DNA from 2 places in the Alteromonas sp. AO-Serp genome. Region 2 is predicted to be linked to the other one. Evidence: predicted binding sites of a transcription regulator. Region 2 holds the regulator's gene; the other holds the start of a gene.

Region 1 (11,959 bases), on a different contig from region 2:
GAACCTGGCTTCCCATGCTCACGCGAATTACGTATGAGCCCCCTAGCGTAAACACAAGCGAAAGAACAACAAACAATATGCTGAGCTTTAGAGTGCCAAAACGCTGAACAAATTGGGCAAAGCGAATTGCCCAAGAATCGTTTGGTGAATCTGAATGCATGTACGTCTAATTTAAGCTTATTTTGCGGTTATCCTATCAGGCTTTCCTCTTTTCGGGAATGCGGTTTGTCAAAGCATAACTCTGTGGCCCTGCTCAGAATTAGGATTTGAAAGGCGACTTTTCAGTAATTTCATTAATGTATTTGGTATTCACCCATCCCACCTTCGTGTAAGACACTTTCGCCCACTCCCCTCGCTTTTCCAGTATTTTTAGCACTTCGCCCTTATTCAAACCGTTCTCGACAGTTGGGTACGAAACATCTGGCCCTTTTCTCACATTCAGCGAATTGGCACTTACATTGGCCACCCGCTTTACAGGGCTAGCGAGATCCCGCTGAATTTGATCATGCGCCTCTCGCTGTGAATTCGAATCACTTGACTCAGTTGCCCACGTTTCACTATCACTTTGCAAAACAGCGGCTTTGAGTCTTTGAAGGGGAAAAGCGGGGCCAGGATCGACCTTTCGTGACGGCGCTATTTCTTCGTGCCCGACGATAGTAGAGATGTTGTAGTGGCTACACAACGCTTTACACAGCGATAGCGTCCTAACAATTTGTACGTCGGTGTACTTGTGCCAATAGCCCATAGACTGTTGGTTAATGTGCTGGGCAGCTAATACTTCATTCTCGCCAAAAATTTCGCCAAACCAACTTTCAAAGGTGCCGTCTCCTCTAGCCTTAAGCTGGCCGGCATTGTCTAATTCAATGCCGATAGAGTACTGATTCAAGCCACTACGCCCCTCGTAATAACTTTCTCCTGCGTGCCACGCTATTTTATTAGTCGGAAGCATTTGAACAATGTCACCATTGCGTCCAACGGCAAAGTGAGCTGACACACCGCTATCGGCATTGGTCAAGACATTCACCGAAGATGAAAGGCTACTACCGGCGGTAAAATGAATAACAATAGTATCGGGAGAGCCAGATTGAAAACGCCCAGATGTGTTAGGAGAAAGCCTGAAGGTGATATTGTCGCCAGTTAGAATATGATCATCTATACTAAATAAAGGCAGTGGTGAAGCATGTAGTGTATTCATACAATAATCCTTATTGTCTTAACAGCACGCCACCACAGTGAATTTTTATTCTTCGCCTTCCACATAAGCGTACACTCAATTCACACACAGGGCTCTCTATCAACATCCTTCAGCGCACCACGAGCCTTACCTGTGGTTAATTTTCAACCAATATAGCAAACTACTTATATTAGTGGAACCATAGCTTTACAAATTAATAAAAATACACCGCAAACCGCTATTGACAACATAAAACATCAATTTCAAAGCATATTTATTCATTAATAAAACGCAAATGAGAAGTAATATCATTTATAAGGGGTGAGTTATTCACTTTGCAATACTGATAACATTTTTGTTACAAACATAAATGACGACACGTAAGAAACTGATTAATATATATTTAATTATATTTATACTAATTCACTATAAAGCTTATACTTTTAGCGTTTGATTTTAGTTTTTAATGTGGGTATTTTGTACGGCCCGCATCGCAATAATGCATAAAAATGCGGAAACGACTGGAATCCTCTAATAATAAAATAACGACAAGAAAGGCGCACGCCGCGAGCAATACCGCTCGCAGGCATAAAAGACGTCTAATAATGTTGTGATACGCAAACCTAGGCGCATCTACACGCAACGCATACCTTGCCCAGTCAAAAGGTTGAAGGAGTTAAGAGATGAGTTTATATAATCCCAATGATTCCCGGGACAACTGTGGGTTTGGCTTAATCGCTCACACTCATGGGGAAGCCAGTCATGAATTGGTAACTACTGCAATACACGGTCTTGACCGTATGCAGCATCGTGGCGGTATCGCCGCCGACGGGAAAACCGGTGACGGCTGTGGTTTATTACTACAGAAACCGGATGCGTTCTTCCATGCAATCGCCGAAGAAAATGGCTGGAAACTCAGCAAAAAATACGGCGTGGGCATGATTTTCTTAAGTCAGGACCCGGTACTTGCGCAAGCCGCGCGTGAAGTACTTAATGAAGAACTAGAAAAAGAAACACTTTCAGTAGTGGGTTGGCGCGAAGTGCCTGTCGACCACTCAGTACTGGGTGAATTAGCGCTAACGGGTGTTCCACAAATTGAACAGGTATTTGTGAACGCGCCAGCAGGTTGGAGAAAACGCGACCTTGAGCGTCGTTTGTATATGATCCGCCGCCGCGCTGAAAAACGTCTTGAGAAAGATCCCGATTTTTACGTAGCTTGTTTGTCGGGCTTGGTAACGATCTACAAAGGCTTGGTAATGCCAAAAGATTTACCCGCCTTTTATCACGATCTTGCCGATGAGCGTATGCAAAGCGCAATTTGCGTTTTTCACCAACGCTTTTCAACAAATACACTACCACGCTGGCCGCTTGCTCAGCCTTTCCGCTTCCTTGCGCACAACGGTGAGATTAACACCATTAAAGGAAACCGCGACTGGGCCATGGCACGTGCTGCTAAATTCGCAACGCCACTTATTCCAGATCTTAAAGATGCAGCACCTTTTGTTAATACTGAAGGTTCAGACTCATCATCGCTGGATAACATGCTGGAGCTATTCTTAGCCGGCGGTATGGATTTATTCCGTGCTATGCGGTTACTTGTTCCACCCGCCTATCAAAACAACAAGACCATGGACGATGATCTTCGTGCATTTTACGAGTTTAACTCTATGCACATGGAACCATGGGACGGCCCAGCGGGTATCGTTTTAACTAACGGTCGCCACGTTGCCTGTAACCTTGATAGAAATGGTCTACGTCCTGCTCGTTACGTTATTACTAAGAACGGTTTCATTACCCTAGCCTCAGAAGTAGGTATCTGGGATTACGAGCAAGCTGACGTAATTGAAAAAGGCCGTGTAGGCCCAGGTGAAATGCTTGCTGTAGACACATACACAGGCAAAATCTGGCGCTCTACTGAAATTGATGAAGACTTAAAAGCACGTCACCCTTATAAAGAGTGGCTAGATAAGCATATTCGTCGACTTACACCAATTGAAAAGCTTGATGCGTCATTAATTGGTAAACGCGTGTTTGACGACGATGCCATGGCGGTGTACCACAAGCTACACGCCTACAGCTATGAAGAAATTCAACAAGTTGTAAAAGTACTCGCGAAAGACGGTCAAGAAGCCGTTGGTTCAATGGGTGATGACACGCCAATGGCGGTTATGTCCTCGCGTCAACGTACGGTTTACGACTATTTCCGTCAGCAATTCGCACAGGTTACTAACCCGCCTATCGACCCGCTACGTGAAAACCACGTTATGTCGTTGGCAACCTGTATTGGCCGCGAGCAAAACGTATTTAGCGAAACCTCAGGTTACGCTGACCGCGTATTGTTTGACTCGCCAGTGCTAATGTATACCGACCTTAAGCAACTGCGCGAATTTAACCCAGACAACTACTACTCAGAAGTCGTGGAGCTTCAGTATGCGCCGCAAGAAGGTTTGAAGAAAGCCATCGAGCGCGTGTGTAACGAAGTCGAGATGCTGGTTAAAAACAAGCGTGCTGCGTTCGTTATTCTGTCTGACAGAAACATTAAACAAAATCGCTTGGTTATCCCTGCAGCAATGGCAGTTGGTGCGGTACAACGTCGCTTAGTTGAAAAGTCATTGCGCTGCGATGCTAACGTTGTTGTTGAGACAGCAAGTGCCCGCGATCCACACCATTTCGCGGTGTTGATTGGCTTAGGTGCCACTGCGGTTTACCCATTCCTAGCATATGAAACTATTGAGCAGCTTTGTGAAAAAGGCGAGCTAGATATTTCTCCTATGCAGGCCACGTTGAACTACCGTAAGGGTATCAACAAAGGCTTGTACAAAATCATGTCGAAAATGGGTATTAGCACTGTTGCTAGCTACCGTAGCTCTAAACTGTTTGAAGCAGTGGGTATTAACAACGAAGTGATGAAGTTATGCTTTAAAGGTGTGACCTCACGCATTCAAGGTGCGGGCTTCGATGATTTCCAGCAAGATCTTATCAACCTAAACCGTATTGCTTGGCTTAAGCGTAAGTCTGTCGATCACGGCGGCTTGCTTAAATACGTGCACGGTGGCGAATATCACGCCTATAACCCAGACGTAGTCAGTACGCTTCAAAAGGCTGTGGTGTCTGGTAACTACGACGACTACCAGCAATATGCAAAGCTTGTTAACGAGCGTGCGCCTGCGCACATTCGCGACTTGCTAGCTATAAACCCTGATTGCGACCCTATTGATATTAGTGAAGTAGAAGCACCGGAAAACTTATTCCCACGCTTTGATACTGCGGCAATGTCAATTGGTGCACTAAGCCCTGAAGCGCATGAAGCGCTAGCGATTGCCATGAACCGCCTGGGCGGTCAGTCTAACTCTGGGGAAGGTGGCGAACACCCTTCTCGCTTTGGAACTGAAAAGAACTCTAAAATTAAGCAGGTGGCTTCAGGTCGCTTTGGTGTAACGCCTCACTATTTGGTTAACGCAAACGTTATTCAAATTAAAGTGGCGCAGGGTGCAAAACCGGGTGAAGGCGGTCAGCTTCCTGGCGATAAGGTAAATAAATACATCGCACAGCTACGTTTCTCTGTGCCGGGTGTAACCCTTATTTCACCACCACCACACCACGATATTTACTCAATTGAAGATTTGGCACAGCTAATTTTCGATTTGAAACAGGTTAATCCAACGGCACTTATATCCGTTAAGCTAGTATCTGAGCCGGGTGTTGGCACCATTGCAACAGGTGTAGCGAAAGCCTATGCCGACCTTATCACCGTTTCAGGTTACGACGGCGGTACAGGTGCAAGCCCGCTAACATCAGTTAAATATGCGGGTAGTCCGTTCGAGCTTGGCTTATCTGAAACTCAGCAAGCACTTATTGAAAACGGCTTACGTCATATATGACGTAAGCCGTTTTCAATAAGTGCTTGCTGAGTTTCAGATAAGCCAAGCTCGAACGGACTACCCGCATATTTAACTGATGTTAGCGGGCTTGCACCTGTACCGCCGTCGTAACCTGAAACGGTGATAAGGTCGGCATAGGCTTTCGCTACACCTGTTGCAATGGTGCCAACACCCGGCTCAGATACTAGCTTAACGGATATAAGTGCCGTTGGATTAACCTGTTTCAAATCGAAAATTAGCTGTGCCAAATCTTCAATTGAGTAAATATCGTGGTGTGGTGGTGGTGAAATAAGGGTTACACCCGGCACAGAGAAACGTAGCTGTGCGATGTATTTATTTACCTTATCGCCAGGAAGCTGACCGCCTTCACCCGGTTTTGCACCCTGCGCCACTTTAATTTGAATAACGTTTGCGTTAACCAAATAGTGAGGCGTTACACCAAAGCGACCTGAAGCCACCTGCTTAATTTTAGAGTTCTTTTCAGTTCCAAAGCGAGAAGGGTGTTCGCCACCTTCCCCAGAGTTAGACTGACCGCCCAGGCGGTTCATGGCAATCGCTAGCGCTTCATGCGCTTCAGGGCTTAGTGCACCAATTGACATTGCCGCAGTATCAAAGCGTGGGAATAAGTTTTCCGGTGCTTCTACTTCACTAATATCAATAGGGTCGCAATCAGGGTTTATAGCTAGCAAGTCGCGAATGTGCGCAGGCGCACGCTCGTTAACAAGCTTTGCATATTGCTGGTAGTCGTCGTAGTTACCAGACACCACAGCCTTTTGAAGCGTACTGACTACGTCTGGGTTATAGGCGTGATATTCGCCACCGTGCACGTATTTAAGCAAGCCGCCGTGATCGACAGACTTACGCTTAAGCCAAGCAATACGGTTTAGGTTGATAAGATCTTGCTGGAAATCATCGAAGCCCGCACCTTGAATGCGTGAGGTCACACCTTTAAAGCATAACTTCATCACTTCGTTGTTAATACCCACTGCTTCAAACAGTTTAGAGCTACGGTAGCTAGCAACAGTGCTAATACCCATTTTCGACATGATTTTGTACAAGCCTTTGTTGATACCCTTACGGTAGTTCAACGTGGCCTGCATAGGAGAAATATCTAGCTCGCCTTTTTCACAAAGCTGCTCAATAGTTTCATATGCTAGGAATGGGTAAACCGCAGTGGCACCTAAGCCAATCAACACCGCGAAATGGTGTGGATCGCGGGCACTTGCTGTCTCAACAACAACGTTAGCATCGCAGCGCAATGACTTTTCAACTAAGCGACGTTGTACCGCACCAACTGCCATTGCTGCAGGGATAACCAAGCGATTTTGTTTAATGTTTCTGTCAGACAGAATAACGAACGCAGCACGCTTGTTTTTAACCAGCATCTCGACTTCGTTACACACGCGCTCGATGGCTTTCTTCAAACCTTCTTGCGGCGCATACTGAAGCTCCACGACTTCTGAGTAGTAGTTGTCTGGGTTAAATTCGCGCAGTTGCTTAAGGTCGGTATACATTAGCACTGGCGAGTCAAACAATACGCGGTCAGCGTAACCTGAGGTTTCGCTAAATACGTTTTGCTCGCGGCCAATACAGGTTGCCAACGACATAACGTGGTTTTCACGTAGCGGGTCGATAGGCGGGTTAGTAACCTGTGCGAATTGCTGACGGAAATAGTCGTAAACCGTACGTTGACGCGAGGACATAACCGCCATTGGCGTGTCATCACCCATTGAACCAACGGCTTCTTGACCGTCTTTCGCGAGTACTTTTACAACTTGTTGAATTTCTTCATAGCTGTAGGCGTGTAGCTTGTGGTACACCGCCATGGCATCGTCGTCAAACACGCGTTTACCAATTAATGACGCATCAAGCTTTTCAATTGGTGTAAGTCGACGAATATGCTTATCTAGCCACTCTTTATAAGGGTGACGTGCTTTTAAGTCTTCATCAATTTCAGTAGAGCGCCAGATTTTGCCTGTGTATGTGTCTACAGCAAGCATTTCACCTGGGCCTACACGGCCTTTTTCAATTACGTCAGCTTGCTCGTAATCCCAGATACCTACTTCTGAGGCTAGGGTAATGAAACCGTTCTTAGTAATAACGTAACGAGCAGGACGTAGACCATTTCTATCAAGGTTACAGGCAACGTGGCGACCGTTAGTTAAAACGATACCCGCTGGGCCGTCCCATGGTTCCATGTGCATAGAGTTAAACTCGTAAAATGCACGAAGATCATCGTCCATGGTCTTGTTGTTTTGATAGGCGGGTGGAACAAGTAACCGCATAGCACGGAATAAATCCATACCGCCGGCTAAGAATAGCTCCAGCATGTTATCCAGCGATGATGAGTCTGAACCTTCAGTATTAACAAAAGGTGCTGCATCTTTAAGATCTGGAATAAGTGGCGTTGCGAATTTAGCAGCACGTGCCATGGCCCAGTCGCGGTTTCCTTTAATGGTGTTAATCTCACCGTTGTGCGCAAGGAAGCGGAAAGGCTGAGCAAGCGGCCAGCGTGGTAGTGTATTTGTTGAAAAGCGTTGGTGAAAAACGCAAATTGCGCTTTGCATACGCTCATCGGCAAGATCGTGATAAAAGGCGGGTAAATCTTTTGGCATTACCAAGCCTTTGTAGATCGTTACCAAGCCCGACAAACAAGCTACGTAAAAATCGGGATCTTTCTCAAGACGTTTTTCAGCGCGGCGGCGGATCATATACAAACGACGCTCAAGGTCGCGTTTTCTCCAACCTGCTGGCGCGTTCACAAATACCTGTTCAATTTGTGGAACACCCGTTAGCGCTAATTCACCCAGTACTGAGTGGTCGACAGGCACTTCGCGCCAACCCACTACTGAAAGTGTTTCTTTTTCTAGTTCTTCATTAAGTACTTCACGCGCGGCTTGCGCAAGTACCGGGTCCTGACTTAAGAAAATCATGCCCACGCCGTATTTTTTGCTGAGTTTCCAGCCATTTTCTTCGGCGATTGCATGGAAGAACGCATCCGGTTTCTGTAGTAATAAACCACAGCCGTCACCGGTTTTCCCGTCGGCGGCGATACCGCCACGATGCTGCATACGGTCAAGACCGTGTATTGCAGTAGTTACCAATTCATGACTGGCTTCCCCATGAGTGTGAGCGATTAAGCCAAACCCACAGTTGTCCCGGGAATCATTGGGATTATATAAACTCATCTCTTAACTCCTTCAACCTTTTGACTGGGCAAGGTATGCGTTGCGTGTAGATGCGCCTAGGTTTGCGTATCACAACATTATTAGACGTCTTTTATGCCTGCGAGCGGTATTGCTCGCGGCGTGCGCCTTTCTTGTCGTTATTTTATTATTAGAGGATTCCAGTCGTTTCCGCATTTTTATGCATTATTGCGATGCGGGCCGTACAAAATACCCACATTAAAAACTAAAATCAAACGCTAAAAGTATAAGCTTTATAGTGAATTAGTATAAATATAATTAAATATATATTAATCAGTTTCTTACGTGTCGTCATTTATGTTTGTAACAAAAATGTTATCAGTATTGCAAAGTGAATAACTCACCCCTTATAAATGATATTACTTCTCATTTGCGTTTTATTAATGAATAAATATGCTTTGAAATTGATGTTTTATGTTGTCAATAGCGGTTTGCGGTGTATTTTTATTAATTTGTAAAGCTATGGTTCCACTAATATAAGTAGTTTGCTATATTGGTTGAAAATTAACCACAGGTAAGGCTCGTGGTGCGCTGAAGGATGTTGATAGAGAGCCCTGTGTGTGAATTGAGTGTACGCTTATGTGGAAGGCGAAGAATAAAAATTCACTGTGGTGGCGTGCTGTTAAGACAATAAGGATTATTGTATGAATACACTACATGCTTCACCACTGCCTTTATTTAGTATAGATGATCATATTCTAACTGGCGACAATATCACCTTCAGGCTTTCTCCTAACACATCTGGGCGTTTTCAATCTGGCTCTCCCGATACTATTGTTATTCATTTTACCGCCGGTAGTAGCCTTTCATCTTCGGTGAATGTCTTGACCAATGCCGATAGCGGTGTGTCAGCTCACTTTGCCGTTGGACGCAATGGTGACATTGTTCAAATGCTTCCGACTAATAAAATAGCGTGGCACGCAGGAGAAAGTTATTACGAGGGGCGTAGTGGCTTGAATCAGTACTCTATCGGCATTGAATTAGACAATGCCGGCCAGCTTAAGGCTAGAGGAGACGGCACCTTTGAAAGTTGGTTTGGCGAAATTTTTGGCGAGAATGAAGTATTAGCTGCCCAGCACATTAACCAACAGTCTATGGGCTATTGGCACAAGTACACCGACGTACAAATTGTTAGGACGCTATCGCTGTGTAAAGCGTTGTGTAGCCACTACAACATCTCTACTATCGTCGGGCACGAAGAAATAGCGCCGTCACGAAAGGTCGATCCTGGCCCCGCTTTTCCCCTTCAAAGACTCAAAGCCGCTGTTTTGCAAAGTGATAGTGAAACGTGGGCAACTGAGTCAAGTGATTCGAATTCACAGCGAGAGGCGCATGATCAAATTCAGCGGGATCTCGCTAGCCCTGTAAAGCGGGTGGCCAATGTAAGTGCCAATTCGCTGAATGTGAGAAAAGGGCCAGATGTTTCGTACCCAACTGTCGAGAACGGTTTGAATAAGGGCGAAGTGCTAAAAATACTGGAAAAGCGAGGGGAGTGGGCGAAAGTGTCTTACACGAAGGTGGGATGGGTGAATACCAAATACATTAATGAAATTACTGAAAAGTCGCCTTTCAAATCCTAATTCTGAGCAGGGCCACAGAGTTATGCTTTGACAAACCGCATTCCCGAAAAGAGGAAAGCCTGATAGGATAACCGCAAAATAAGCTTAAATTAGACGTACATGCATTCAGATTCACCAAACGATTCTTGGGCAATTCGCTTTGCCCAATTTGTTCAGCGTTTTGGCACTCTAAAGCTCAGCATATTGTTTGTTGTTCTTTCGCTTGTGTTTACGCTAGGGGGCTCATACGTAATTCGCGTGAGCATGGGAAGCCAGGTTCAGCCCGATGACTTCATCAGTGCTGTAGTACTGACCATGTTATCTGCGCCTTGGGTTCTTTATTTCTTTAGTGAGTTAATCAAGCAATTAGAAAACTCACGTACCAACTTAAAGGAAGTGGTAAGCCAGTTGGAAAGTTTGCGTGAAGAAGATGTCTTTCTTAACCGCGAACTTCAAAGCAACATCAGACAGCTTAATCACGAGATAGAGCAGCGCAAGCAAGCACAAGAAGAGCGTGAGGCGCTGTTTAAAGACTTAGAAAAAGAAATTCAGGATAAATCAGAACAAGAAGCACAAGCACGCCGCTTATCAACCTTGTTACGTTCAATCATCGATGCCTCACCAGACTTAATATATTACCGAAATGAAGAAGGCAGGTTTGCTGGTTGTAACCGTATAGCGGAGCTTATGACGGGCAAAACCGAGCAAGAGCTGCTTGGCTTAACGCCAAAAGACGTATATGAGGAAGAGCTTGCCCGCCAAATTGTAGCGAGTGATCACGAAGTTCTAGAAACCAACGCCAGTATCACAGAAGAGCTGTGGCTTCGCTTTGCTGATGGACGTCGTCGTTACTTCGAAATGAAGCGTGTACCTTTCTTCGATAAAGACGGTAATCGCCTCGGCTTGTTGTCGTTCGGTCGAGACATGACTGAGCGTAAGCAGGCTGAAAATGCTGCTGCAAAAGCAAGTACCGACAAAACTCGCTTTATCGCAACCATAAGTCATGAGCTACGCACACCGCTAAATGGTATTGTGGGCTTAAGCCGTATGCTGCGTGATACCGAGTTGAGTGAAGAACAATTTAACTGGGTAAGTACGATATACGCCAGCGCTATAACATTAGGTAATATTTTTAACGATATTATCGACCTTGATAAGTTAGACAGAGATAAGCTTGAGCTGAGTCTAAAAACCATATCGTTGAAAGACTTTACCGAAGAACTTAGCAGCATTATTCGTCTACTTGCAGCCGACAAACAGCTAGAGCTTAAAACGACAATTAACGAGCCGCTTCCCCGTCTTGTTGAAATAGATGGTACGCGCCTTCGTCAGATATTATGGAACATCCTGTTTAACGCAGTGAAGTTCACACAAAAAGGTCACGTAAGTCTAACGGTTTCATCGACGAAACCTGATGGTGATAAGGCGTATGTAACATTTGTGATTGAAGACACGGGCGTAGGTATTCCTGAAAGCGAAATTGATAAGATTTTTGCCATGTACTATCAGGTTGATCACCCTGACCACCAATCGGCCACAGGTACCGGTATTGGATTGGCAATTTGTAAGCAAATGGTCGACTTGATGAAAGGTGAAATTCACGTTTCAAGTAAAGTGGGTAAAGGCACCCGTTTTGAAATTGTGTTGCCTGTTCAGATTTCTAATAGCCCGATGAAAGTCGCGCAGCTTCAAGTGACAGGGCTCAATATCTTGTTAGTAGAAGATATTGAATTGAACGTAATGGTCGCTAAAGCCTTGCTCGAGAAGCTTGGCCAGAAAGTCGATGTAGCAATGACCGGTCAAGAAGCCATAGACAAAGTCAGGGAAAACCAATACGACCTTATCTTGCTTGATATTCAATTGCCTGACATGACAGGATTCGATGTGGCAAGTACGATTATTGAAGAAGATCTGGTTATGCAAACGCCTATCGTGGCGCTAACGGCAAACGTCATTAAAAAGCGTGATGAATACTTAGAAAACGGTATGGATGACGTCATTGCGAAGCCGATTAAAAAATCTCGCGTTATCGAGGTGTTTAACGAGCTGTTCCATGCACCACCTGCACCGCTTGAAATTGATGGCGAAGTAGAGCGCCCTGAACCTAACAAAACATTAAGTAACATTTTAGATATGGAC
Region 2 (11,959 bases):
AAATCTGTTCAATACACCCTTCATGCGTCCCTTCCTCTTTCATCACTTTGTAAATAAGTGAAATATACAGAGGCATTACAGGAATAGCCGAGCTTGCTTGCGTTACCAGTGCTTTCAACGAGCTCACATTGGCTTGCACAAGCAAATCACTGTTTTTACCAATAATGGCTGCGGCAGCGCGATCCAGGTCTTCCTTCGCTTTACCAATCGTCGCTTGACCATAAATAGGCCATGTTAGTTCTTTACCGATATAGGTATATGCGGTGGTTTTACAGCCTTCAGCAAGCACATCGGCTTCACGTAAAAAGTCCATCCAACGTTCCCAATCTTCACCGCCCATCACTTTGATGGTGTTAAGGATTTCTTCGTCGTTGGCTGGCTCTAGCGATACTTCATGCACTTTGTCTTTATCAGTATCGTAGGTTTTCGTAGTGTACGCCTGCCCTACAGGCTTAAGCGTAGATTTATACGTTACGCCTGTTTCTGGGTCGGTTCTACGCGGGGATGCAAGGCTATAAATGACCAAATCAACCTTGCCCATTTCAGCTTTGATTTTTTCGATGGTTTCATTTTTGATTTCATCGGAAAACGCATCGCCATTAATAGTTTCTGCATACAAGCCTTTTGCTTTGGCTTTTTCGTGGAATGCAGCGGTGTTGTACCAACCGGCAGTACCCGTTTTACGTTCCGTTGGTGCTTTTTCAAAACACACACCCAGCGTTTTAGCGCCATAGCCGAACGCAGAAGTAATGCGTGATGCTAGGCCGTATCCCGTAGAGCTACCAATAACCAATACATTTTTAGGGCCTTCGCCTAAGTCGCCTTTTGCTTCTACATAAGCAATTTGTTCGTCAACCGCCGTTGCACAGCCAACAGGGTGCGCGTTTGTACAAATGAAGCCTCTCACTTTAGGCTTTATAACCATAATAATTTTCCTTATTTGAGCGTGGGGCTATTGTAATGCCGAAGCCACTGATAACAACTCGGAGCAGATGAAACCTAGCATATCGCAAACGCAAGGCGACACCAATGAAACAACGTGCCAAATTTAGCTTTGCTTTGTATTTACGAGAAAAGACAGAGAAGAAAAGAGATAGGAAAAAGAAACATTAGGCCATATCGCTAAATTCAACGAAGTGCGGGCTAGTTTTTAAAACGTTATGAACTATGAATAAGAAAAAATGGAACACAGGTGTACAGAACTGCACACCTGTGAACAACACATTAACCTAGAACGTCTAGAAGCTCTACGTCAAAGATAAGCGTGCTGTATGGTGCAATAGCTGCACCCGCACCTTGCTCACCGTAAGCAAGATCATGTGGCACGTATAAACGGTACTTAGCACCTACTTTCATAAGTTGAAGTGCTTCAGTCCAACCTTTAATAACGCCGCCTACTGGGAATTCAGCTGGCTGGCCGCGCTCGTAAGAGCTGTCAAAAGTGGTACCGTTAATAAGTGTACCGTGGTAGTGAACACGTACAGTGCTAGCCGCAACTGGTGTTTCACCGTCACCTTCAGCAATAACTTCATACTGAAGACCAGATTCAGTAACGGTTACTTCGTCACGCTTCGCATTTTCTTCAAGGTACTTTGTGCCTTCTTCAATAACCGCTTTGCTAGCTTCTTCTTTAGCCGCTTGCATACGCTTGTGAATTTCGCCGAACGCATCACGTAGTGTGTCGTTATCAACCTGAGGCGCTTGACCTGCGAAGGCGTCTTTTAGGCCAGCTACAACAGCGTCAATCGCTAGTCCGTCAAACGGATTTGATTGTAATTGTTGACCCATTTGAAAACCAATGCCGTAACTTGCTTGGGTTTCTACTGTATTGAATGTATCAGTCACAAGAACTCCTGAAATTAAATTACAAATGCAGTACAAATTTCAAACAAAACGCATAACGCGAGAATGTTTCTGCATTTTCCGGTGCAAGAGTGTATCACACCACAAAATATCTTGCTTTGAGCAATGTTAACTAGGGTGCAAAAGTATCAAAATGTTGTAAATTATAACCGAAAGTGGTTAGACAAGTCGCAAAGGACACAGTATGGTTAAGGCCATATATTTAGGAGGATAGCATGCAAACACACTACGATGCTGAACTGAAAGATACCGTTCGATACCTAGGTAAAACCTTAGGTGAAACAATCAAAAATCAATTGGGTCAAGAGTGGCTAGACCGTATTGAAAAGATTCGTAAAGGCGGCCGAGCTTCTTATCAGGGAGACGCTACATGTAGCGAAGAACTGAAAGAAACTTTCAAAACAATGTCTGACAGCGATTTGCTTACTGTTGGCCGTGCATTCGCACAATTCTTGAATTTGGGCAACATTGCTGAGCAAGAATACAATGCGGCAATGAATGTTGATGCGTCTATTGATGCACTATTTAAACACCTAGATAAAGCTGAATTAACAGCTGAAAAAGTGCAGGATGCGGTTGCAAAACTGAACATCGATCTTGTACTGACCGCGCACCCAACTGAGGTTACGCGCCGTACACTTATTCACAAACATAAAGAATTGGCGAACTGCCTTCAGGCTATTCACCAAGAGTCGCTTAATGATGTTGAGCGTAAGAAAATTGAAACCCGTATTGCTGACCTTATTGCACAGGCTTGGCACACTGAAGAAATTCGTTCAGTACGTCCAACACCGGTTGATGAGGCACGCTGGGGCTTCTCTGTTATTGAAAACTCATTATGGGAAGCAGTGCCAGACTTTATGCGCGAGCTTGATGGTCGCCTAAACGAAGATTATGAAGTATCACTGCCACTAGATGCGTCTCCCGTTCAGTTTAGCTCTTGGATGGGCGGCGACAGAGACGGCAACCCATTTGTAACGTCAAAAGTGACTGAGCAAGTATTATTACTTGCTAGAAAACGTGCGGCCAAGCTTTTCGCGATTGATCTTGATCGCTTGCAAGTTGAGCTTTCAATGTACGACTGCAACGACGCGTTACGCGAAAAAGTCGGCGACGCCAACGAGCCATACCGCGCCCTTCTTCGTCCACTTGTGGACAAGTTCATCGCAACCCGCGATGGCATTAGCGACTACTTAGCAGGTAAAAACCCAGATACTTCAAACTGGGTTGAAAGTGATGATGAGCTAATTGAACCACTGATGCTTTGCTACCAGTCACTGTTAGACTGCGGAATGCAAGTTGTAGCAAACGGTCTGCTGCTAGACACTATTCGTCGTGCTCGTGTATTTGGCATTCACCTTCTGCGCCTTGACGTGCGTCAGGACTCTGAACGTCATGCAGACGTTTTCAGCGAACTAACACGCTACCTAGGTCTTGGTGATTATGCTCAGTGGAGCGAAGCCGACAAGCAAGCGTTCTTATTGCGCGAGCTTGGCTCAAAACGCCCGCTATTCCCTGCTCAATGGGATGCGTCTGATGACGTGAAAGAAGTGCTTGATACCTGTAAGGTAATTGCGAAGCACAGCAAACACGGTTTTGGTATCTATATTATCTCTATGGCCAGTGAGCCATCGGACGTTATGGCCGTTCAGCTGCTACTTCAAGAAAGTGGTGTAGATTGGCCAATGCCAGTGGCGCCATTGTTCGAGACGCTAGACGATTTGAACAACTCGCCTGACGTAATGCGCAAACTTCTGTCTATCGACTGGTATCGCGGTTACGTTAAAGGTCGTCAATTCGTTATGATTGGTTATTCAGATTCAGCCAAAGACGCAGGTGCACTTGCTGCGGGCTGGGCTCAATACCAATCACAAGAAGCCTTGGTTGCGATTGCTGATGAGTTTGACGTAAGCCTGACGCTATTCCACGGCCGTGGCGGTACAATTGGTCGTGGTGGCTTGCCAGCACATGCTGCCATTTACTCTCAGCCTCCTGGCTCGCTAGACGGCGGCTTCCGTGTAACTGAGCAAGGCGAAACTATTCGCTATAAATTCGGTATGCCTAAGCTGGCTAAACGCAGCCTAGGTATTTACGCCAGCGCCATAATTGAAGCCATGTTATTCCCGCCTCCGGCACCAAAAGAAGAATGGCGAGAGCTTATAACTGCAATGGCAGCCCAAGGTCGCGATAACTACCGTGCAACCGTGCGTCACGATAAAGAGTTCGTACCTTACTTCCGTGTTGCAACGCCAGAGCAAGAGTTAGGCAAACTCCCACTAGGTAGTCGTCCAGCGAAGCGTAAGCCACAAGGTGGTATTGAGAGCCTACGTGCGATTCCATGGATATTTGCCTGGGCACAAACCCGTTTGGTACTGCCAAGCTGGTTAGGCGTTATGCGCGCTATCGATAGCGTGAAGACACCGGAAAATGAAAAAGTGGTTAACGAGATGTTCAGCGAATGGCCGTTCTATCGTTCACGTCTTTCAATGCTGGACATGGTGTTCCATAAAGCCGATCCGCGAATCAGCGAAGCTTATGATGAGCGCTTGGTACCCAAAGAGCTTAAACACTTTGGAGAAGCATTGCGTAGCGAGCTTAAAGAAAGCATCTCGTCGCTGTTGGCTATAACCGGTGACGGCGACATCATGAAGAACGACCCGCAGGGTAAAGAGTCTATGGAGATCCGTGCAGGATATCTTCAGCCCCTTCACTACCTGCAAATTGAGCTTCTGGATCGTATTCGTAAAGCCGGTGACGATGCACAAAACACTAGCCTAGAGCGTGCCATGATGGTTACCATCGCGGGTATTGCAATTGGTATGCGTAATACAGGCTAGAGCCTAAGTGAACGCGTAACGTTATAATGAAAAGCCTGCTCATTGAGCAGGCTTTTTTTGTAATGTCTTAAATGCAAAAAAGGCTGGGTACGTAAGAACGTATCCAGCCTTTTCTAGCAGATGCTAGTACATCCGCTTCAGGCGTTACTAGCCGTTTACGAAGTCTACGCCTAGCTTGATGTCGCCACGTAGGCCTTCAAGCATGTCGTTTTTCGCTTTTTCTTCAAATGCGCTTAGCTCGCCGTATGGCAAGATTTCTTCAACACCGTTTGCGCCTAGGCGAACTGGATGTGCAAAGAATGCTGCGTCGTCGCTGTCGTCAGTTTGTACATAAGTGTACTCAACAACGTTCTCACCTTGCATTGCTGCAACTAGAGATAGACAGAAGCGTGCCGCTGCTTGACCCATTGATAGGGTTGCAGAACCGCCGCCCGCTTTAGCTTCAACAACTTCAGTACCCGCGTTTTGGATACGAGTAGTTAGGCTAGCAACTTCTTCGTCTGTGAACTCTACGCCTTCAACTTGTGAAAGTAGAGGAAGGATAGTTGTACCAGAGTGACCACCGATTACCGGTACGTGCACAGAAGATACGTCTACACCTTTAAGTTCAGCAACAAACGTTTCAGCACGGATAACGTCTAGTGTCGTTACACCGAAAAGCTTATTCTTGTCGTAAACGCCTTTTGCTTTAAGCGTTTCAGCTGCAATAGCAACAGTAGTGTTAACTGGGTTAGTGATGATACCAACACACGCGTTCGGGCAGTTATCAGCTACACCTTCGATTAGGTTTTTAACAATGCCGGCGTTGATGTTGAATAGATCAGAGCGATCCATACCTGGCTTACGAGGCATACCCGCTGGAATTAGAACAACGTCTGCTCCAGTTAGTGCATCAGCTAGGTCATCTTTACCGTGACCGGTTACTTTTACCGCAGTGGGGATGTGGCTCAAATCAACGGCAACACCAGGAACAACTGGCGCTACGTCGTAAAGCGCTAAATCTGAACCTGCTGGCAATTGTGTTTTCAACAACAAAGACAGCGCCTGACCAATACCACCGGCAGCACCTAACACGGCTACTTTCATACCATTTCTCCTATGGGATTACTTCACGTATTTAAACGGAACGTCACACTAATGCAACGCGGGGGAAAACTCAATCACCGGATCGTCTTATTAACGTTATTTATGGCGATTTTATCTCGATATTCATTATCATGAATGATTATGCAAAGAAATTGCGCAAAGTCTACCTGTACGGCACAATATACGCATACTAAATATAATTCCTAACGATAACCCTCAAAAAAGAAAAGAGCGCTAATGGCAAACGCAAAACAAGAGCTACTCATCAAAGCTTTTAAAGAAATTCTTAAAGCAGAAAGTTACGGTTCACAGGGTGAAATTGTTGATGCATTAAAAGCACAAGGCTTCGACAATATCAGCCAGTCTAAAATCTCTAGAATGCTAAGCAAATTCGGCGCGGTACGCACGCGAAATGCCCGAGGTGACATGGTGTATTGCTTGCCTCCAGAGCTAGGTATGCCTACGGCTAAAAGCCCTCTTAAACAGCTAGTACTGGATATCGTTCACAACAACGTAATGGTAATCATTAGAACCAGCCCTGGTGCTGCACAGCTTATTGCTCGTCTACTTGATTCATTGAGTAAAAAAGATGGCGTATTAGGGACGATTGCGGGTGATGACACGATTTTTATTGCCCCTGCTGACGTGACAAGAATTGAAGAATTAAGACAACGCGTTGAAGATTTATTTGAAAACGTTTAGCCATGGCTCCAAAAGCTGACAATCAAAAAATAAGAAACCGCATACAAGATGCGGTTTCTGACTCGGTAATTAACTGAAGCTTTCCTAAGATAAAAGCTTAATTAGCGCATCTGCTGCGGGGCGTGACGATGGTGGATTCTGTCCCGTTACCAACAAGCCATCAGTACACACTTTTACGGCGAAATCGTCGGCACTTTCATATTTTCCACCCTTTTTGACTAGCTCATCTTCAACTAAGTAAGGCACTACGTCAGTGAGTTCCATTGCCGCTTCTTCGCTGTTTGAAAATCCAGTTACCTGTTTACCATCAACTAAGTACTTGCCATCTGGAGTTTTAACGTCCTTAAGCACGATTGGAGCGTGGCACACTGCACCAACAGGCTTATTCGCTGCAATTGTGTCTTCGATTAACTTAATCGAGTGCGCGTTGTCAGAAAGGTCCCACAAAGGGCCGTGACCGCCCGGGTAAAATACGGCGTCAAATTCTTCAGCACGCACATCTTCAAGCGGTATGGTCGACGCCATTGCACTTCGCGCCAGTTCATCTTTTGTATATCTTATTGCGTCGTCTGTCATCGCATCATCTGCAAGGCTATTTGGGTCGATAGGTACTTGGCCTCCCATTGGCGACGCAAGGGTAATCGTATAGTCTTGATCTTTAAATGCGTAATATGGCGCTGCGAACTCTTCTAACCACATGCCTGTTTTCTTACCCGTATCACCCATTATTTCATGAGACGTCATTACCATTAGCATACGTTTTGTCATAAGCCCTCCTTGCGAGCATTTAAAAAATTTTCTCGTCAGTTAATTCGTGTAGTGGAGGGACTTAGATCATAAGCAAAGGCTATGCGCGGTAAGTAACAGGTGTGTGAGATAAATCGCAGACATAAAAAAGTGCCACTTCCTGTTAAGGAGAGTGGCACCTAACACTACAACTTTTTTAAACTAAGTAATTAGAAGTCGTATTTAATACCGAACTGAACTTGCCATACTGATTGGTCAAGCACTTCTAGGTTTTTAATACGTGAATCACTGTTCAAGTCAAAATATTCATATTGACCATCTACGATATTTGCAGAAACTACAGCACGCTCATATTCATAGCGAGTACGCTCGATGCGGCCCCAATCGTCATTCAGTAGGTTACCGAAGTTTTCTATATCAAAGAAAACCGTCAACTTATGCTCAGGGTAAAGCGCTGGTAGTTCTTGTTGAATACGCACATCAATGATTGTTGACCAGCGAGAGTTGTCGCCATTACGTTCAGCAATTCCACCCTTGTACTGAGCTAGCTCTGAACTATTAATATAGTCGATGAACTCTTGCTGAGCTGCTAGGTCACCACCAAATGAAGTTGCTGCAAACAATGGATCATTGATGCCATCTGGAACGTAAAGCAGGTGTCCTGCATCATCGTTACGGCTTTCACGCGCACAACGACCACCACCAACATCTAGCACACATGCGTTGTTTTCATCGAATGTGTAGCTATAAGGCTGGCCAGAGCGACGCTCGGCAAAGATTGAAACAGTCGTTTCATAGCCGTCAATTAACTCTTTCTTCCAATTGAAGCGCATTTTCCAAAGGTGCTCGGTCTGGAAGTTAGACGTGCCAGCTTGTGGTTGTTGACGATCATAAGCAGCAAAGTCGGAGTAGTTAGATGTCGCAGTTGAAGATGTACCATAGCCGATATCTTCTACGTCAGCATAAGTATAACTTGTAAAGAAGTCGAATGAGCCATAAGAGGTATCCCAAGCTTTTGAAGCAGACAAGGCGTATAATATTGAATCACCTTCATCAATTGAGCTTGTTACGATAGCTTCTGGACCTTCGCTACAGTCATAAACACCACGACCATCAGGCGCTGTACTAACTGGGTTTTCGCAGCGTTGATCATACCAGTAAGTAGCATTTTCAAGCTTGTTGTAAAGCACATCAGCAGAGAACAACCAACCTTCTAGTTCTTCCATCTCTGGCTCGTGCGCAACACCTAAGCTTACTTTCCAAGTTGTAGGTATATCAAAGTCATCTGCCAGCGCGTTCACATCGCCATCTGGGTCAATGTTAGCAAGCTGGTCAAGAATGTTCTGTGGAATGTACTGGCCTGTAGCAGCATCTGGTGTAGTAGGAACTTGGTATGTCTGACCAGAACCAAAGTCTTGATAATTGTCAGAAATTACGCCGTCATTTGAGTAGCTGTTTGATACCCAAACGCTTGGCGCCCCACCAGAGAAGCGACCAATACCACCACGTACAGTTGTATAATCAGACGCATACCACTGGAATGACACACGAGGAAGAATTACATCCAGCCCATCAACATCATTGGTGTTTGAATAGCCGTAGCGGTCTACAAAGTTTTGGTTCTCGCGGATAGAGCCTTCAGCTTCATACCAGTCATAACGGATACCAGCGTCAATAGTTAACTCAGCTGTCGCTTCCCAAGAATCTTGGAAGTAAAGTGAGTTGTAGTTGTAACCCCAGATCGCACGAAGGTCGTTCTCATCGTTTGTAATAGCATTATTGTAAAGCAGCGCAGAAGCTTCAGCATTTGCAAGGTCTTCTAGGCTGTTAAATAGGTATGAACCTTCAGAGTTTTGTGCAAATAGGTTATTTACGTCAACTTCTTCACGCTCATAACCAAACTTCATGATGTGGTCGCCAGTTGTGTAAATACCAACTAGTTTAACTTGGAAGAAGTCCTGATCAAGAGAGTTACCGTGACGGAAGCGGTCTGGACCAATCGTCAAGTAATTTTCATCGCCATCGACTTCACGTAGGAAAACGGCAAAGTTAGGGAACTCAGAACCATTTAGCGACTCTTGGCCTGTAGCTTGCGTTGTTTTTGCTACTTTGAACTGTGTAGAGAAGTCTGAAGTCCAGTCAGAGAAGACGTGTGCAATGAAACTTTCAACCTTTTCTGAGCGGTCATACCACGCAGAAGATGCGCCAAGTACTTCGTCTTGCGCTAGGAAGTTGTTACCATTTTGCTCATTGATTGAGTTACCGTCGGTAAGCATATAAGTAAACTTAGCGCGGTGATCATCGTTGATATTCCAATCGATATTTGCAAGAACTTTCTCGTCTTGTACATCGTCTTTCTGGAAGTTGCCTATGTCAAAGCCCCAAACGTCAGAAACGATTTGAGAAACTTGGGCAACATCATCTAGCGTGATATTTGGAACTTCATTAACGGCGCCTGACCCAGCAGGCCCACGATTAAGCGGTGCTACAGATTCAAATTTATCGTAAGCTACAAAGAAAAAGAGCTTATCTTTTATTAACGGACCACCTAAAGTGGCAACAAACGTTTCTTCTTCGAAATCAAGATTGAATTCTTCATCACCATTGTTATCGCCAGCGAATGAATCGTCAGTGTAATAGTAACCAACTGAGCCGTGGAATTCGTTCGTGCCTGATTTGGTTACAGCGTTGATTGTACCACCGGTAAACCCGTTATACTCAACGTCAAACGGCGCGGTCTGGATTGACAAAGATTCAATTGCATCATAAGAAATTGGAGAGCGCTGAGTAGGGTAACCGTTAGCGTTAAGGCCGAAACGGTCGTTTAATGCTACACCATCCACTGTCAAAGAATTGAACTTATTATTCGCACCCGCAATGCTAAGCTCTTTTGAACCACCGCTTTGAACGTTTACTGATGCAAAAGGGTCAAGTTGAGCCGCATCTGTAATATCACGGTCAATCGATACTACTTGCTGAAGCGCTTGAAGACCTAGACTTGTGCTAAGAGCTTCATTAGTATACCCAGTGCCTGCAGTACTACCAGTTACAGTAATAACTTCAGTGCTACGAGACGACTCAAGTTGAATTGGAAGATCCAACGCTTGGTCTAGAGAAAGATAAACGTTTTCTACTTTCGCAGGAACGAAACCATCACCTGAAATAGTGATAGTATAAGGGCCACCCACGCGAAGACCGCGCGAAGAAAAAGTGCCGTTTTCATTTGTGGTCGCGACCGAGGAAGTACCTGTAGGTTCGTGTTTAATTGTGACTGTCGCGCCAGAAAGGTCTGAGCCAGCTTCAGTGACAACATTGCCTCGAATAGACGACGTTGTTGTCTGTGCCGTGGCTGTACCAGCCAAACCTGCAGCAACAGCAACAGCGATCGCTACGCGACTTAGCTTTGCTTTGAAGTTCATGTGTGTGTTTCCCTTTTGTTTAAAATTCTTTTTTACTCGGCCTAGTGTAGTGCAAAAAGTACTACATAAAACCTATGACTTTCACTGAACCCGACAAATTGTCGTAAAGGTTCGTGTCAAATTTATTACAATTTTATATTTTTATTTAACAGCAATCGCCCGAGGCTATTGAGTTTGCAAAATAATACTTGACCATATGGTCAGGTTAATTTACTTGTTATTATTATTGTCAATCTGCGACGAATAGCTGATTCTATTCTTGGCAGATATGCTACTAATAAACAGCGTTTAATAAAAATCAGGTTTACTCATAAAAATACATAACTTTTCAATGAGTTAACACAATAAAATAAATTTACCTATTGCAATAAATAACCTTAACTGATGAAATCACTATATAAATCGTTAATTCATTTGGTCGTTTTTTTGACGAATTTCAGAATTGTTGCTACCGGAAAGTGGATAATTTTTATCTTAGCTGCACTTGTGTGCGGTTCGATAAACTATTTTCAAAATTCCGATGAGTATAGTGACATCGCCCCACAAACCGGTCAATATTTGACCTGCAAAACTGATTTACAGGGCAATAGCGACGTCTTTTCTGTGTATGTTACTGACGGTAGAATTGCTGAAATGGCAAGCGAGCGCCTATGCAATGATAAAACGATTAAGCGCCAATACGGTGAAGTTAAAGTTACAATAGGCCAAAGTGATTACGATACCTTTCGATACATTAATCATGGCGTTGTTGATTTAGCGCTGGTGAAAAGTAATGTCGTAGATGCGTTCGGGGCTGACCAAATTTATGGATTAACCAAAGTAGCATCGCATCCTGACTACTCAGCTTTTTTTATCGCGCTAAGAGAACGACCTCTACTATCTAAAGAGTACTTGCTAGGTAAAAAGATAGGATTGCTCGATTATCCGAGCAGCCGTTCTGGTCATATTGTTCCCAAAACTGTTTTGCAGAACCTCGGACTCAGTGACTCCAATTTAGATATTGTTTACTTCAGTTCTCACCAAGAACTGCGACGAGCTTTGCTCGCGGGTGATATTGATATTATCTCCTCATATTGGGCAGAAGAAGACAAAGACAACTTCTCAAGAAACTATGCAACGCCGCTGCAGGAAAGTGTAAGTGGAATGCAATGGTATTTGAAAATGCAGACGCAAAACACAGACTTATTTTGCGCTATACAGTCGGTAATTCATGAAGTTGCAATGTCTCATCCTAGACCTTATTACAAAACTATTACATTAGAGGAAGGGTGTAACTAATGGGTAGTAAGAGAATATATTTTAAGC

What was found. The regulator ArgR, encoded in region 2, controls arginine synthesis, uptake and breakdown. The targets are predictions, from matches to a motif close to ANTGAATANNTATTCANT.
Region 1: a site for ArgR is predicted at 8,644-8,661, ahead of QVA83_RS11290 (N-acetylmuramoyl-L-alanine amidase). Genes of this name have one in related genera too.

The regions. Positions count from the first base shown of each region.
Region 1 covers NZ_JAFLMX010000153.1:2,036-13,994, forward strand. The annotation lists partial or broken gene arcB (aerobic respiration two-component sensor histidine kinase ArcB) at 1-160, opposite strand, end outside; gene QVA83_RS11275 (N-acetylmuramoyl-L-alanine amidase) at 260-1,195, opposite strand; partial or broken gene gltB (glutamate synthase large subunit) at 1,858-5,049, shown strand; partial or broken gene gltB (glutamate synthase large subunit) at 5,052-8,243, opposite strand; gene QVA83_RS11290 (N-acetylmuramoyl-L-alanine amidase) at 8,906-9,841, shown strand; partial or broken gene arcB (aerobic respiration two-component sensor histidine kinase ArcB) at 9,941-11,959, shown strand, end outside.
Region 2 covers NZ_JAFLMX010000224.1:9,519-21,477, reverse strand. The annotation lists gene fabV (enoyl-ACP reductase FabV) at 1-925, opposite strand, end outside; gene bamJ (BamJ family beta-barrel-assembly machinery protein) at 1,225-1,845, opposite strand; gene ppc (phosphoenolpyruvate carboxylase) at 2,079-4,700, shown strand; gene mdh (malate dehydrogenase) at 4,848-5,786, opposite strand; gene argR (transcriptional regulator ArgR) at 6,024-6,488, shown strand; gene QVA83_RS15310 (type 1 glutamine amidotransferase domain-containing protein) at 6,573-7,256, opposite strand; gene QVA83_RS15305 (TonB-dependent receptor) at 7,445-10,654, opposite strand; gene QVA83_RS15300 (PhnD/SsuA/transferrin family substrate-binding protein) at 11,039-11,932, shown strand; gene QVA83_RS15295 (hypothetical protein) at 11,932-11,959, shown strand, end outside.